2 regions of the Pelatocladus sp. genome follow, and region 2 is predicted to be linked to the other one. Evidence: predicted binding sites of a transcription regulator. Region 2 holds the regulator's gene; the other holds the start of a gene.

Region 1 (9,143 bases), on a different contig from region 2:
ACAATGGTTTTTCGGAAAATCCATAACCTTTGGCATCAAAACAAATTACCCGAAAGTATTTCGATAAAGGCTGAATACTGTGACGCCAATTATAACTCCAGCTACCCAGACCATGTAAAAAAACTATCGGTCTGCCAGTGCCTATTTCTCCATAAGCAATTTGTACAGGGTAGCCATTAGCATCAGAAATTGTGATAGTTTGCCGCCCTTTTGGAAAAGTCACTTGCCACCAATCTTTCATTCTTTTTGTGAAAACTCATTTAAGTACCGGTTAAGGCTCCCCACAGCAGTCTCATTAGTATCACAGGCAAGGCTATTAATACAATGGCAACTAACAGTAATCCAATCAAAACCGCGAATACAAACCACTTATCGGCACTTTGATTTTGACTAGGAAATCTTAAATGTTCTTCTAATAGCTTGACATTATGCTCATTTGCTGTCCAAGTAAAATCAAACAAATCTCCCAGTACTGGGACAGCACCGACCAAGCTATCAATAATGATATTAAACATCATTTTGCCTAAAGTCCTTGTTGGCACACCTAAGCGTGCTGATTCTAGGACAATGTAAGCAGAAAGCATGACACCCAAAAAATCACCACCAATGGGTATTAGTCCCAAAATAGGATCTAAACCAATACCAATACGTGTTCCGGGAATAACAATAGCTTTATCTAGCAAGCGACTAAGCTGGCGTAGACGCTTGAGGGTGGGTGCTTTAGCTTCAGGTTCAATAGTAGAAAAACGACGGGGTGGCTGAGACATGGAAGCGATCGCCTGTCTGTGATCAAATCCTAAATATTCTACTTCTATACTGGGAATTTGCAAGAATTTTTTGATATAAGTAACGAGATGTTTTATGAAGCGATCGCTTCTGCTATTTTGGTTTTATGAGTAAAATTTTTGTTTATGGAATCAAAACCACAAACTTTTAAACAAGCTGCCAAAGAAACAGCTCTACTGTTTTCAGGAGGTGCTGGCGCAGGACTAATTGTCTTTGCTCTGTTTGGCGGAGTATGGCAAGTCAACCAATTTTGGTGGGTGATGGCAGCAACTACAATGTCCTGTGGTCTATTAGCCCTACTTCTGCGTCAAAACTTCCAAAAGATGTTAAGTGCTTTGATGGACAATGCTCCTTGGCTGTAGGATTAGAAGTCATCACACCAAGCTCAAGGATACAAACCTCTATCGGTTAAAGCTTGAGCAACTCGACCAACCCCTAACGTATAAGCTGCTAGCCTTAAGGGAATTTGCCGTGTTTTGGAATGCTTAATAACTTGACGATATGCTTGCACCATCAAGTGTTCCAATTCGCGGTTGACTCGTTCCTCATCCCAAAATAAATAAGAAAGACCTTGTACCCACTCTAAATAACTCACGACCACACCGCCAGCGTTAGCCAAGATATCTGGTAGTACAGTTACACCCCGCGCTTCTAGTGCTTGGTTGGCTATGAGAGTCACTGGCCCGTTAGCCGCCTCTGCAATTATCTTGGCTTGGATTTGATTCACATTGTCTTGTGTGATTTGGTTTTCCAAAGCTGCGGGAATTAAAACATCACAAGGTAAAGTTAGTAACTCTGCATTGTTAATTGGTACTGCTTGTGGAAAGCCAACCACACTCCTACGATTCTCAGCAGTATAGGCTTTCAAAGCAGGAATATCAAGACCAGTTTCTAAATAAACTCCTCCACCTCCAGTCGATACAGCGATCACTTTCGCTCCTGCTTCATGCATTAACAAAGCTGCTGCACTACCGACGTTGCCAAAACCCTGGATAACTACTCGCACATCCGCCAAGGACTTACCCTGATCAGCTAGCGCCTCCCTAACAATAATCATCACACCGCGTCCTGTTGCCATCTCTCGTCCCAGTGAACCACCGATAGATAAAGGTTTTCCAGTCACAATTCCCGGAACTGCATGACCAACATTGACAGAGTAAGTGTCCATCATCCAAGCCATTTCACGGGCAGAAGTACCCATATCTGGTGCCGGGATATCTACACTGGGGCCAATATCTTTAATTAATTCGCTGGTGTATCGTCGAGTGAGCCGTTCTAATTCACCCACACTGTAACGTTTTGGATCGAGAGCAATACCTCCTTTGGCACCACCGTAAGGAATACCTAGTAACGCACATTTCCAGGTCATAAGCATTGCTAGGGCTGATACCTCCCGCAGTGTCACAGCCGAATGGTAACGAATGCCACCTTTATAAGGTCCTAAGACATCACAGTGTTGGACTCGATGTCCGGCCAAAATCTCTATTTCGCCATTATCCCGTTTTACAGGAATGGAGACTGTAACTACCTTACGTGGATGACTAAGTACCTGCAATAGACCTTGATCTAGCTTTAATTCTCGTGCTGCTGCTTCTAAATAGCTACAAGCTTGATCTAATGGGCAAATATAAGCTGGAGAAGGAGCTTCCAGTGGTTGTATAGAAGTTGTAATCATAGATTTTTCTCTTCCTATCACGCTTCCATAAAATCTTTTGCTTGTGGAACCGGATGTCTATATCTAGGCTAACCTTTATTTTTGAGAAAAATATAATTTCTGTATCTTAAGTTACAAATTTTCGTGATGTAGCTTTTTTTGCTCGCTTTCAAAATAGTAATATAGAGTGACCAGAGATACACATAGATGAACATAGATAAAAAGTATCTTTTTTATCTATGTTCATTTTCTTTTTTATGTGTGGTGGGACTGGGTGTAAGGGTATGAAGGAGCTTATACCCTTGCGATGAATCGACTAACACCAACCGTATTAACTGATCACTGTTAAACAAACACCTCAGAAGTAAAGTTACCGTGTAAACCGTAAGGAATATGATGTTTAAGATGTAGCCTTGCTACTGGCCCTATGTTGAAATTACGGGCATCTAGAATTACTACATCTGAGCGATCGCAATTAGCATCATAAACCAAAGCTAACACCCAACCATCGTCTTCCTCTTGAGAATGAGGACGGGGTACAAATACTGGTTCGCTAGCAAAGCCTTTGGGTGCAGCACTCCAGAGTTGTTTTTCTCCCGAGTGAAGATCCATCTTCAAAAATGCTTGCAAGGGGGCGTTACCACTAGGAACATCAGCAGCACCAATATATAAATAATGATGCGATCGCCCCACTTTTTGAGGATGCAAAGTCGGAAATTCACAACAACGGTTTTCTAGCAATTTTCGCTGTACAGTCTTGTCTTGAAGATTCAGGTGAAAACGCCAGAGTTGTCCAGGCTTGAGAGCATCAAAATCAGTCTGTCGAAAATCATTTCCTGATTCAACTTCTGGTAAAGATTCGTAGCAAATAGAATCAATAATAATTTCGTTTCCTTGCTCAAAAGCATTGGCATGGTGGAAAACAAAACCAGAGTGAGTTTCGAGAATTTGCACCCCCTTTAGTCCACCCTTATCAAGGGGGGATTTTAGGGGGGTTCGGCGAGGAATAATGATGACTCGCGTTGGTTGATTGGGCTGAAATTTAATACATTCACCTGCACCACGTATTCCCAAAGCAAAAGGAATGGGATTGAAACTCACAGGATTTTGAAAAAATACGCAGTAGTTTGGAGTAATAGCAAAATCGTGAATAAAGGCGAAACCCGGTACACTATGGGCGTGCTTTCTTACAATAGTGCCTGTTGTGTCTAACTCAAAAATAGTAATAGTTGTTGATAGCCCTGGTTTGATGGAAAAATTTACCAAACAAGGTTCACCACCATCAAACTCACAACTAGGATCAAAACGGGGATGGGCGCTAAATGCTTCACCTTCTGACAGCACACCGTGAAAGTATTCTTTACCCAAGGTATCTAGTGTATGAGGATCAAGGCGATGAGGTTCTGCTGCTTCCCACAGAGCGAGCAGTTTATCACCCCAGTAGATAACATTGGTATTAGCAATATTTTTGAGTTTAAAGTCGAAGGCATTAGCTAGCCAACCACCTGGTTTTTGTGTGCCAAAGACACCACGATAAAGAAGTTTACCCGCTTTTTGTTCTTCCAAATAAGCATCAGTGCGGACAAAGCGATTGCGGAAGTGGGCGCGACCATTTGAAAATGTTATGCGGCTTATCATTCCATCTCCATCAAAAGGATGATGAATTAATTGCCCATTTATGTCTAACAAACCAGGGCCATTTCTGAATAAACTACCATTCAGTTCTGGTGGAATTTGCCCTTCTATGTCATCTATCCAATAATCAAATTCTTGTTTTAAAGATTTATATCCACCTTGCCAATCATTACGGTTATAAGGCTTTGTAGATATTTGAGAAATTTCTTCTTGAGTTTCAAAAGTTTGCATAGGTTGAAGTGGAGATTGGGGATTGGGGAAAGGGGATTGGGGAAAGGGGATTGGGGATTGGGGATTGGGGATTGGGGATTGGGGAAAGGGAATTGGGAATTGGGAATTGGGGAAAGTGGGGAGTGTGGGAAGGAAAGGAGGGACAAGGGGACACGCAGAATATTTTTGATAGATTCTCCCTTTTCTCCTACTCTGCGTATCACCGCGTCTCTCCCCGATCTCCGATTCCTGATCTTTTATCCCCTAATCCCCAACTATTTCTGACTCTAGTTCTCGCAGCATCAATTCCGGTATCATATTGGGTGCAAAAGATTCTTCATGATCCGGTACTGAGGCTGGTGGTAAATTCTTAGATGTTTCGGTTTCAGACTCAGCAGCAGGCAACCAGTTGAGAAAGGGTAATGGTAACAAAGTACTGAGGTTAGTCAGAATTACTAAAATCCATAGTTTGTCAAAATTTGTTTCTGTAATTCTAAACCAATGCATCAATACTGCACCCAACTCGTATGAAACTAGTCCAGCTAAATTAGTTACTGACATTAATAAGGCAAATAATGTTGCTTCTACTCCTGATGGACAAAGCCTGGCTGCTAGAACTAACACTGGCATATAGGCAATTTGTCCCATAACAGTAAGAATTAGGCTATCACCCAAACTAAACCAGTGGTCATCAATGCCTAAAGTCCGGTTTGTATGAGTTACTAGCAGCAACATTGTCATTCCTAAAGCGGCTGAAATTACAGTACTCCAGCCAAAAATGACGCGAAAAGGGACGGTTTTAAGAAAACGTTGGAAGATCCAGATACCGACTAAGGAAGCAAGGCTAGTTACTAAGCGTACTCGTCCTAAAAACTCTGGTTGAAAATGTAATTCGTTTGTAGTAAAGAAGAAAAAGGCTGAATCAGCAGTTGGTGTAGCTTGCCAGATGAAAAGAAATGCTGTTGGTAGCCAAATAGCTTTTTGAGTAATGGCTTGGCGTAGTTGTCCAATTTGATGTTTGATTGATTGGAAGTTGGGGTTGTTGGTAGTGTTGACATTCTGCTTGACTGGAGATTCAGCAATTAACCAAGCTACTGCTGAAACTATGAGGGGAAAAGAGGCGGTAATCCAAAATACGGTGCGATTATTGAAATGCTCTAAAAGGACACCGCTAAAGTAAGCAGTAATCAAACCACCGAAAGCGGAAGCACCCCAGCATAGGGATTGTAAAGAACCTGCTTCCGCTTGGGATTCTATCCTGGCTCGTTCGACGACTAATGAGTCAACAATTACGTCACTAACAGCAACAGATAGAGAACCAAGAGCGATCGCTGCTGTTGCAACTACAGGTGTGTGAACAATTGTGGCTAGGCTCACCCAAGAAGCCGCTCCGATTATCCCAGATAAGACCAAATACGGTCGTCGTCGATAGCCAAAAATGGGGAAGCCATCAGAAATAAAACCAAATAATGGTTTGATAATCCAGGGTAGAACAACTATACCCATTAGGGCCGATACTTGAGCTGGAGTTAATCCTAGTTCATCTTTGAGAAAAAAGCTGACGGCTAAACGTGCCAACCCCAAAATACCTTGGACAAAGTAAACGGTAAGAATAGCAATTAATTCGGCTGTTGGTTCATTGCCAAAAAAAATCTTTTCTTTTATTGATTCTTTGACCTTGGACAAACCAGAGGAGGAAACCAGCATGATTATAAATTATTTTTAAGTTTTATCGACTTTTATTATCATATCTATTTTCTCTAATATGACGTGTAGGAGAAGCGTTTATTGGTCAAATTCTGTTGAAATCACAGAGATTTTACAGAGAAACTTGTAAATTTTATTTACCAAAATTTACGGACTATTTATTTTTTGAATTAGATAAGTTAAATATTGAATTTTTCTTTTTCTAGTGCCATTACAGCATTTTGTCCTCCAAACCCAAAACTAAAACACAATACTCTTTGAACTTCAATTTCACGTGCTTCTCTTACCAGATTTAAATCAAACTCTGGTTGCTGTAAGCCTACACATGGCGGTAATATTTGTTGCTGTAATGCCATTAGAGAAAAAGCCACTCCCAAAGCTCCTGATGCGCCGAGAGTATGTCCTGTAGCTCCTTTAGTAGAACTAACTGCCACTTGTTGAGGAAATAATCTTTGTATTAATTGGCTTTCTACTTGATCGTTAATTTGCGTAGCCGTACCGTGAGCATGGATATAATCAATGTCTCTTGGTGTTAAGTGACTGCGTTGCAAACATTCCTTGATTGCTGCGATCGCACTCTTACTTTTTGGTTCTGGAGTATTGGCATGATATGCATCTGTTGTTAAGCCAAAACTAAGTATCTTTCCATACACTTTAGCTTGGCGCTGCTTTGCTGATTCCGCCGATTCTAAAATCAAGATCGCTCCCCCTTCTCCTAAAACTAAGCCTTCACGACGCAAATCAAAGGGATACGCCCCAGTTTTAGCCAAAGCGCCCATCTTGTGAAAGCCAGTCAAAGTCAGAGGCGTAATTGCTGCTTCTATCCCTCCTGTCATGACTTGCTGACATTGTCCAGATTTAATTAAATATGCAGCTTGAGCGATCGCCCAAATACCAGTAGCACAAGCCGCCATAGGTGCTAAAACAATCCCAGTCGCACCAATTTGTCTTGCAGCTGCGATCGTATTCATGTGTGGTAGGGTGTCTAACCAATTCTCTGGGGATCGGGGATCGGCGATCAGCGATCGGGGATTGGAATTTACCATTTCCTTTTCCCACCTATTTTTCGCCATCTCTTCCCACATCGCCTGATTACTGCGACTCGAACCAATGACAACACCGCAATTTGGCAGAGGATTAACTAATCTTGCATCTTGTAACGCAGAAGCAACCAGGTGTTGAGTCAGTAATTTCAACTGTGCTGGTTGCTTGTCAATTAACCCAAGAGGATGTGGTTCTAATTCTGGAAATGGTTGACAAATTTTAATAGCAGATTTACCTGCTAGCAATTGCTGCCAACTCTCTACGAGGTTTTTACCCAAGGCAGAAACTAAACTAATACCAGTGACAACGACTTCTAGCAAGTTTTGAGGATTGGAGAAGGTGGGGCCCCCTGGAGGGGATAAGGGGTAATCAGGGTGGTTTCATACAAGCAGAGAAAAATTAAAATCTTCTTTTAAAGCCTCTCCCCTTAATAAGGGGAGAGGTTTGGAGAGGGGTAAAAATCTATGCTTCAAAACGAGAAATACAGACTTCCATATTTTTCTTTTTTCGTATGAAACCACCCTGCTCTGGGGATAAGGGGTAATGGGGATCGGGGATCGGGGATTGGGGATTGGGGATTGGGGATTGGGCATGAATTCAGTTAACAGTTAACAGTGACCAGTTTAATTTGATAACTGATAACTGATAACTGATAACTGATAACTGATTAGTTGTCTCCCTTTTCCCCGATCCCCTTTCCCCGATCCCTGTTCCCTATTTTCCACCGTTTTTCAAATTTTCTGCACCTTGAGTGACTTTGGCTGAGTCGATGCGATCGCCTTGCTGAATTTTGTTCACTACATCCATACCTTCTGTGACGTAGCCGAATACGGCGTAGCTACCATCTAGAAAACCTAAATCAGCTAAGGCAAAATAAAACTGTGAAGAAGCAGAATCTGGCATTTGCGATCGCGCCATTGCGACTGCACCTAGTTTATGTGTCAACAGGGGGGGTTGATTGATACGAGCCGATTCCAATGTTTTGCTGTAAATGGGGGCGTCTGATCCTTTGGGCTTAATTTCCAGTGGAATATAGCGTTCACTACCTGTTTTAGGATCAATGAAACCACCAGTTCCTAACCTATTAGCTGCAACTTTCGGATCTTTACTTTGGGGATCGCCACCTTGAACAACAAAAGGTTGGGGTTGACGCACAACTCGGTGGAAAACTAAGCCATCATATACACCACGTTGTACTAAGTCTATAAAGTTACCAGCAGTGATGGGGGCATTAGTACCGTCTACTTCAATGGTAATTGGAGAACCATTGACGGTCATTACCACGGTAGCTTTGCCTTCAAGTCTTGGTAAATCTTTCATTCCAGGAATCGCCTCTTGTGTAGCTTCAGATACAGATGTTGTCTCTGTAGTTGTTTCTGTTGTCGCCTGTGTAGTTGTATTGGTGCTTGCCTCCGTGGCTGTGGGTGTGGCAGGTGAAGTATTAGAAGATACTTGCTGTGTCGAACACCCACCCACCATCAAGACACTGACAATCACAAATACAACCAAAAGCTCCGAAAATTTTAACCGCATTAGCTAGTTCTATAGACTCAACCAGTGTATCTTAGCTTCTGATTGCGAATATGAGTAATTTGTATAAATGTGGTGGTCAAGAGTCAACCTCTAACAGGATTTTGGATTGACCCCACACATAAACTTCAGGGCTTGCACCCTGCTGAGAATTATTCTGTCAAGAGTCAAGAGTCAAGAGTCAAATGACTAATGACTGATGACCAACCTACAAACCTTCCAAAGGTACTCCCAGAAATCTAGCTAATTCTGCTCCCTGAATCTCCAAGTCTTTTAAAGACATCGGTTGACCTACCCTTGTTAAGGGAATATCTCGACGACCTTTGGCACGCAAATAGAGAGTACGACGAGGATTTAGACCTTCTTTGATCTGGACTCGTACAGATTGTACATCTTGGGTGTTAAAGTTAAGTTCGATACGACGATTCTTGCCAGGAAAACCCCAACGGAAGATTTTGACTTTGCCAGTTTTCTGGTTAAACTCGTTGTATCCACCGCCCACATCCAAAAGAATTACTGACCACAGATACAAAGCGAGAAGCAAACCCGCCACACCGTACAATCCCATCACTAATCC
Region 2 (8,224 bases):
CTCTTAGTTTACTATATTTATTAGTTGTTGTTGTTTCAGGTTTTTATCCTTTCCTTTGATTCTTATATTAATTAAGAAGACTAAGCCTGTAAATTCGGTTTTTTGTACCTCATACATGATGATTACCGAACCTAAATAATGAGTAAAGCCAAAATATTTGTAGAGACACGATATATCGTGTCTCTACATTCGGAACTAGATAAATAAAATATAGCAATCCTATATGATTTGTGAGAATCGCTTAGATCCTCGACTTCGCAGGAGTTGCCGGGGATCTTGTCGTTCACGAATGATTTAGGAATGCTATATCATAAAAAAATGAGGCATTCTCGCCTCATTTTTTTTCTACCTTCATAGATTCATTAACCAATATTTGGTAGATCTTTCACAATGATATGTTTTTTATGATCAAAACAAATTTTTCCTTCTTTTCTTAGCAAAGATAATAATCGTGTAACGGTGACTCTGGTAGTACAGCAAGCATTAGCTAAATCTTCATGAGTTAGGCGAACTGATAGGCGAGTTCCTTGTGCTACCTTTTCGCCAATCTCACGTTTCAAAAGCTGTAAAAGACCATATAGGCGATCTTGTACTCGTCGCAATCCAGCAGTCACTAAAAACGATTCTGTTTGCCTTAGCCGTTGATTGATCTTGGGCAAAAGAGTATGGCTGAAGATTGGAGAAGCTAGTATTTCTGATAGCTCAATTGCTACTAACTTAACATCCGATATAGCCGTAGCCTGGTAAGTGTTTAGAGAAGTCAGATAAGAGCCGAAAACCATTTCTGGAACAGCCAACCCTACTAGTACTTCTTCACTGGTATCACCAAGAGTAGTTAATTTTACTAAACCATGACGAACATACCAAATTACTTGTGTGTTGAGAGGGATAGTATCTCCTTTGGAATATTTATGTATAGGGCGATCGCCATCTAAGTCTCGGTCTTTTGTAATTTGTACTAATTCTGCTCGTTTGGTTTCATTAATGCTTCGTAGCAGCCAGCGTAAGCTTTGAGCTTTACCCTGATTGTTGTAGGAAATAGCCACTGTTAATGCTGCATTAAACAGCTCATTGCCATGGTGTTGCAACGCTACTACTAACTCTTGACTTCGACCATTTTGAGTTAGTTGGGCAAGGAAATTGCGAAAATCATGTTTCTGTTTTAAGGAAACGAAATTAATTATCGGTTTCCCAACCAAAAATTCTTTTTTCAGATTTAGTAACTTGGTAGCCTTATGGTTAGCTAATTGGATTTTACCTTGGACATCAGTCACTAAATAGCCGTCTGGTGCTTCCTCAAATAATTCCTGATAGTGTTGACATTCTGCTTGTAAAGTTTTTTTTGTTTCTTCTAACTGCTCATGCTGCTGATACAATTCCTCAATTGCAAAATGTACTGATTGCGAAGCCCAACTAAGTTCACTCAAAGCTTCTGGCATTTCATGTGATACTACAGGCATATTGACGACATTTTCGTACAGTCTAGCTATACGTCTATCCATTTCCTGTGTTGATTGTGCAAATTTGTCTATTTTTGTCTTATCCACGTTGTGTTTCTACCACTATGTTTGCAGAAATTGGACAAAAAACTGATTTGAAAAAGGCAAGTGAGCTTAGACAGATAGAACTAGCCACCGTAGTTGTATCTGAATGACAGCTACCACTTTTCAATTGTCTTATTGAATGACACCCATTATTTCAAAATCAACTTGACATAAAATTTTCAGGACGACAATGGTGATTCACTCAATTTTTATACGAAAACATTGCAATATACTTCAAAACATTGCAAAACAAACTGTTGCTGAGGTTAACACCCCTCACCATTAGTTAGGATTCTCAAAAGATTTTCTAAGTCAAGTAAAGTATGAGAGTACTCTCTTTATAAATTGATGTTCTTGTTGCTTAACACAACATTATGCCATATTCATGAATACAAAGTTAACTGTTTTTATTTTAATTTTTGGTAAAGGATTCTCAGATTCAGTAATAAAAAGGATATATCTGTATCAATAATAATTGATGAGAATTAGCACAAGTCATGCAGAGTCAGAGAAATACCAAAAATAAGAAACTGATTACAGTGTATCAATTTCACTATTGACTCTCTATTTCATAGAATAATAATTGTATTACTGAAATCTTATGCATAACCATTTATTTAAGTCATATAAAGTTTATTGGCTCTGAAAATATAGGTAGATCAAGGATTTTATTGACTTGTGATCATATCTATCTCCAAAGCCTTAGATATAAATTGCTGTTGCTCAGTTTATGAGGGGTTAAACCCCTCATAATTTAAATCTTTTTTTTATTTGCCATCCTTTTGGGACACTAAAACAAATTAACTTTTCTGACAAGTATCTATGGGCTAATAGCTAAAGCGTATTAAACACAATCAAAGAAAAAAGATATTACGAATGAAGGGTAGGCTGCTCTCATTGGATTGCGTTATCTCCAAGGGTTTCTCAGAGCAAGGACGGGAACTGCTGACCAAGCCGGGTGTAAGGGTAATATATAGCCCCAAAGTTCACCCGTTCCAAGCCCCTTAATTCATTAATGGAAAATATAAAAAATATAAGCCCTGAACATTTGGGACGTTCCCTTTTGCCTCCAAGCGTGCCGAGCATAATTTCTACGACGGGAGCATCCCAATTTTTGAAAAAACTAAACTTACGCCTGCCTACGCAGGCTACAATTAGTCCGCGCAGGTAGACTTAGTGTGTCTAGCCCCACACTTCCAGTCTGCGGGGATTTTAAACATTTGGGATGCTCCCTCTACGACTAGGTTTGGCTCTCCCGCATTTGCTCACTAACCTATCAATCTTGATTTGTCGATGTGTCAAGCAGTCACTGACGGAGCAACAACACTACGGAACGCGTCGTAAATAAGTTCTTTCAAAGCGGGTAACGCGATTCGAACGCGCGACATTCACCTTGGCAAGGTGACGCTCTACCACTGAGCTATACCCGCAAACTTTGCATAATTACAAATATGCCAGATGAACAAGTGATTGTCAAGAGGTAAAGGAAAATTTTGTAATCCTAGATAGAAATCAATAAAAAATTAAAATATTATGGTATTTTTCACTCATCGTTTCTATTACCAATCTCTGAATTTATTTACTTCTATAGGTATATTTGATGTATTTTGTGTAAATGTAAAGCTAGAACTGATCAGCTTTTATCCATACTTGACATCAAGCAACGTGAGTGCTAAACGTTTACCCCAAACAACAGCCCATGTGAGGATTATCCGTCAATCTTGGCAACAGGGCCTACTGGAAGGAGAAGTAAGAGCAGGAGATTTTGAGTGGCAGTTTCAATGGCACTTTCGCCGAGGAGAATTGTCTGTCAAACCATCACAAGGTCGTGCTTTAATCAAAGAACCTCTTGGTCGTTTTTTAGAGCAAAAAGATTACCAACTTGAACCAGGAGGAGACTATGCTTTTACTATTCGAGCAGAACTTTGACTAATTTTGTTAATACCCCAATTACCAATTACCGACACAGGCGAATAATATAACTATTCCAGCGAACATGATATGATTCATTTTGCCGATTCTGTTAGACGACTTAGATATCTTTCAATCAGGAGAATGGCAACTATGTCATCGATTGGTCTTGGAGGTGTTCGCATTCCTTGTGGTAATAGTTTAGTAATTCCTTTTGGTGGGAACATTTGCCAATAGCGATCGCGTGCTTCTAAACTGGTATAGCGTTCATCGACCAAGATAATATTCAACTGCTCTGACAATTCTTGTTGTAGTTGTTGTTTCCAGCGTTGAGATGTGGTTTGATTACCCATCACCATTAAAGAGATTGGTAATTTCTGGCGCAGAGTTTCAATGCTGGCGATCGCTTCATTAGAAGATACAACCTGATGATAATGTAGCTTTCGATCCAGTCCCATCACTGCTAAACCACATTTATCTTTACCTGGATCGAACCCTAAAATCACTGGTTGAGTTGGTATAAATTCACTTAAATTCATATTTAATGATAATTTGAAATAATGGTTATTAGTTAGTGGTTATTGGTTAATTTATTAGTGATCTATTACTAACCAATAACTCTTAAAAAAATTAAGTACTAAAAATTATTTGTCCATTTTTAATTGCCACCAATTTTACTTTTAACGGCCCGGCGGTATATGTATCTTGTGCGGCAATAGCTTTAATATCTATTGATTGGTCATATTGTCGTAACTCAGCAATAAAACGCAAAAAAGTACCATCGATTTGAATCTCTTCTAAAATACCAGCACTACGAGCGCGAAATTGAGAAGCAGAAATTAGTAGTTCTAAGCGCTGTCGCAGTTGATAGGATGTCATGGTTTTGGGATCAGCCGTAGTTGTAGCTAGTACTTCACCTCCAGAGAACACGATTTGATTTAGTGCTGCATCCGCAAAAAATTCGATTGGTTTTTCTCCTCTAACATAGTTACCTGCACAGAAAATCCGTACCACGTAATCTCGACCATCTTTAATCTGATTACTTAACTGTTCAACCTGTTCTCCGGTGACGCGTAGTACTTGCACACCTGGGAGAGAATTAATTCCAGGTTCACTTAACTGTGTGCTGGCGTTTCTATTTGCTTCTTTTAATAGCTGGATTACTGCTTGACGAGCAGCCGCAGGTTGTTCGACGCGGACTACTCCAGCAGCCAGAACTTGACCCCGGACTAACGCCAGTTTTCCTAAACGTAAGTCACGATAAGACTGGTAGTATTTTTCCAGTCTTGCGACTTCCTGTTCAAGAAAATCCTGTTGTGTTTCCAGTTCTTTGAGACGGGTTTCTCGTTGAGCAATAATTTGCTCCCGCGCTGTAATTTCAAGATTACGCTTTTGAATGATCGCATCTAGCTTGGCAATTGTCTGATCCCGCTTTTGAATCGCTTCTTGGCGCTTGGCTAGTTCGCGATCGCGTTTATCAATGGCTGCTTGGGCTTCAGCAACCGCCTGTTTTGCTTGTTCATAAAGTTTTTGGCGTTCTGCTTTGAGTCGTTTAATTTCCTCTAGCTGTCTGTTTCTTTCTTGATAAACATTTTCCAACTGAGCTATGGCTTTTTGATATTGAGTTGCTACTTGACTCAATTGTTTTTGAGTGCCTTCGAGTTTGTTTTGAGTGCGCGATTGTTGATTAATTGTACGGTTAAGCTGGGCTTGCGTTTGCTGTTGTTTAGCGTTGGCTGCTTGTAAAGATTTGTTAATTTCTTGCAAATCCTGTTGAGCTTTGGTTTGTTCTTTTCTGGCTTGATCTAGCTCGGTCTTGGTTGTATTAAGTTGTTGGGTTGCATTATCGAGTTGTACGCGTTTACGCCTAAGATCTTTTTGAATATCTTGTAACTCAAAAACTCCTTTACGCAAGCCATCATCCGCTAAAAATAAAATGCCCAGGGTTGATGCAGAAATGCCCAACCCTGTCAAAATGGTTACTAATACAGCTGTATTTTTTGGTCTGAGGTTGAAAAGTGAGAGCCGTTTTTTGCCAACCCGCGTCCCAATGCGATCGCCGACGGTGGCAATAACGCCTCCCAAAATTAAGATTGCAATAATGAGGATGTACCCGGTGGCCATCTGTTTGTATTTACCGAAGAGATCCTTCCAGATACAGCCTACTACTTTCAGGCATTTTCTGTAGCGAATTGTAGGTTGATAAATTACTAGGTTAAGGGGAAAGGGTTAAAGGGGAAGGGTTAAACATGAAAAACAAGGGAATTTACCAGTCATTACCCATTACCCATTACCCATTTACCCATTACCTATTTTTACAAGAGTGTCTATAATTTTTTAACTCCACTTTCCAAGTGCAATTAAGTGAATTGCCGACTTAATGTCACAGGTTTGTGGACTGTAATTTTTTTCTTGTGTATGGAAATCATCTTCTTTTCGCGCAAATCGCCTAGTAGCCTAGTGACAGTCACGCGAGTAGAACCAATTGCTTCAGCGATCGCTTGATGAGATAGCTTGAGATCAATTGTGATTCCATCTGCACAAGGAAGACCAAAATCTCGACAGAGAATTAATAAGAAACTTACTAATCTTGAACCCATATCGCGGTGAGCGAGGGTTTCAATCATCATCTCTGTTTGAAGAATGCGCGAAGACAAACCCCGCAGCATCAACATCGATAATTCTGGATTTTCCTTGAGTGCTTGTTCCACCTGTTCAATGGGTGCTGAGAGCAATTCTACAGGCGTAAAAGCAACTGCATGATAAAAACGGTCTGACTTGTTTCCCGTTAGTAGGGACAAAACCCCAAATACGCTGTTTTCCCGCAAAAGTGCTACGGTTATTTCTTCTCCTGCTTCATACACCCTGGAGAGTTTAACTGCACCTTTTAAAAGAAAATAAACTCTTTCAGCAGGATCGCCGGGGAAAAAGATCGTCTTATTGCGCTCAAACGATTCCACCACTGGCGGAAACGCTCCAGTCGCCATTTGACGAAAAACATTTGCTAGGGCTTTATCTTGTGTCACGATCATCTCCCTTCCCCTATCCAACGCCGGAAAAACGAATATGGATTTCCTAAGAATACACTCGACAAATCAATAAAACATTGTCAACCTTTGTGTACAGTCCTATACTTAACCTTTTTGTTCAATTGATGTTTGTTCAACATGATACAAAATTTCTAGTGCAGGGATCTAGTACTTTTTGTTAGGTACTTCCAAAATTGTAGACAATAAGTTTTTTAAGAAAAAGAAAGTTTCATAGAGACTTTATTAAAACATTAAATGGTACATTGATGGTAAAAAGTAATTTTGGCACTTTAGCTCTAAAAAATACGGATGTGAAAATATAGGATGGTGTGGGTGCAAAAGAAACCACTAATAAATTTAGTTACTCTCAAGATAAAAATACCTTTCTCTAAAACCTTTACTCTGCTTAAAAATCATTTTAACCATCTATCTTTTCAATCAGATGTTTGTATCTAATTTTAGTTAGAGCTAGATGAAGTCTCTTCTCTTACATCCATCTTAACTAGTCGCTCAAAAATCAAATTTATAAAACGAAGACAAACCAAGCTCAGATTCATGTATGCTCCTAGTGAAACATCACATCAATGATTTCTATGCTGGATCTGACTGGAAAAAATGCCCTTGTTACAGGCATTGCTAATAACCGTTCTATTGCTTGGGGAATTGCTCAACAATTGCACAAAGCCGGAGCTAACCTTGGCATTACCTATTTAAGCGACGAAAAAGGCAAAATGGAAAAGAAAGTCGCAGAATTGGTCGAACCACTCAATCCTACCTTGTTTTTGCCCTGTAATGTTCAAAATGACGAGGAAATTAAGACTGCATTTGAAACAATCCAAGATAAGTGGGGTAGCTTAGATATTCTGATTCATTGTCTAGCTTTTGCCAAAAAAGATGATTTGAGTGGAGACTTTAGCCAAACCTCGCGTGAAGGGTTTCGTACAGCTTTAGAAGTCAGCACCTATTCTTTGGTGCAACTCGCTGGTGCAGCTAAACCTTTAATGACCGCAGGAGGAAGCATAGTTACTCTCACTTATTTAGGTTCTATCAGAGCAATACCCAACTATAATGTCATGGGAGTTGCCAAAGCAGGATTAGAAGCAAGCGTACGTTATTTAGCATCAGAACTAGGCTCTGCTAATATCCGCGTCAATGCAATTTCCGCCGGGCCAATTCGTACTTTGGCTTCTAGTGCCGTTGGCGGTATTTTGGATATGATTCACCATGTCGAAGAAGTAGCTCCCTTGCGGCGCACCGTTACACAGACTGAGGTAGGTAATGCAGCAGCCTTCTTGTGTAGCGACTTGGCAAGTGGAATTACAGGACAAGTCCTGTATGTTGATGCAGGATATGAAATTATGGGAATGTAGTAGGAGGATAAGGGAAGAGGGACAAGGAGGACAAGGAAGAATTTCTCTTTCCCCAATCCCCAATCCCTGATCCCTGATCCCTGACCCCTGATCCCCAATCCCCGTTCCCCAATCCCTATGCAAACAAGCGATCGCCAAACTCTATCTTCACCCAACAACCTGATACAAACTCCTCGTATTGCTTCTGTAGGTCGTAGCACGGGGGAAACTGATGTCCATGTTACGATTAATTTAGATGGTACAGGAGTTTGCAATGCAGCTACTGGTATTCCTTTTTTAGATCACATGCTGCATCAAATCGCCTCCCACGGATTGATTGACTTGGATATCCAAGCTACGGGAGACTTGCATATTGATGACCATCACACTA

What was found. The regulator NtcA, encoded in region 2, controls nitrogen genes in cyanobacteria. The targets are predictions, from matches to a motif close to TNTGTANNNNNNNNTACANA.
Region 1: a site for NtcA is predicted at 2,560-2,579, ahead of AC5JMK_RS07405 (Glu/Leu/Phe/Val family dehydrogenase). Genes of this name have one in related genera too.

What each region holds. Positions count from the first base shown of each region.
Region 1 is NZ_JCACKS010000080.1:649-9,791, reverse strand. It holds gene AC5JMK_RS07420 (alpha/beta fold hydrolase) at 1-241, opposite strand, end outside; gene AC5JMK_RS07415 (DUF4112 domain-containing protein) at 261-767, opposite strand; gene AC5JMK_RS07410 (hypothetical protein) at 912-1,148, shown strand; gene AC5JMK_RS07405 (Glu/Leu/Phe/Val family dehydrogenase) at 1,172-2,461, opposite strand; gene AC5JMK_RS07400 (carotenoid oxygenase family protein) at 2,786-4,306, opposite strand; gene AC5JMK_RS07395 (folate/biopterin family MFS transporter) at 4,550-5,992, opposite strand; gene AC5JMK_RS07390 (beta-ketoacyl-ACP synthase) at 6,172-7,356, opposite strand; gene AC5JMK_RS07385 (peptidylprolyl isomerase) at 7,751-8,569, opposite strand; gene AC5JMK_RS07380 (photosystem I assembly protein Ycf4) at 8,775-9,143, opposite strand, start outside.
Region 2 is NZ_JCACKS010000029.1:419-8,642, forward strand. It holds gene AC5JMK_RS03075 (helix-turn-helix domain-containing protein) at 363-1,502, opposite strand; tRNA gene AC5JMK_RS03080 (tRNA-Gly) at 2,903-2,974, opposite strand; gene AC5JMK_RS03085 (DUF3146 family protein) at 3,210-3,473, shown strand; gene ruvX (Holliday junction resolvase RuvX) at 3,551-3,994, opposite strand; gene AC5JMK_RS03095 (DUF3084 family protein) at 4,086-5,579, opposite strand; gene ntcA (global nitrogen regulator NtcA) at 5,816-6,487, opposite strand; gene fabI (enoyl-ACP reductase FabI) at 7,078-7,854, shown strand; gene hisB (imidazoleglycerol-phosphate dehydratase HisB) at 7,972-8,224, shown strand, end outside.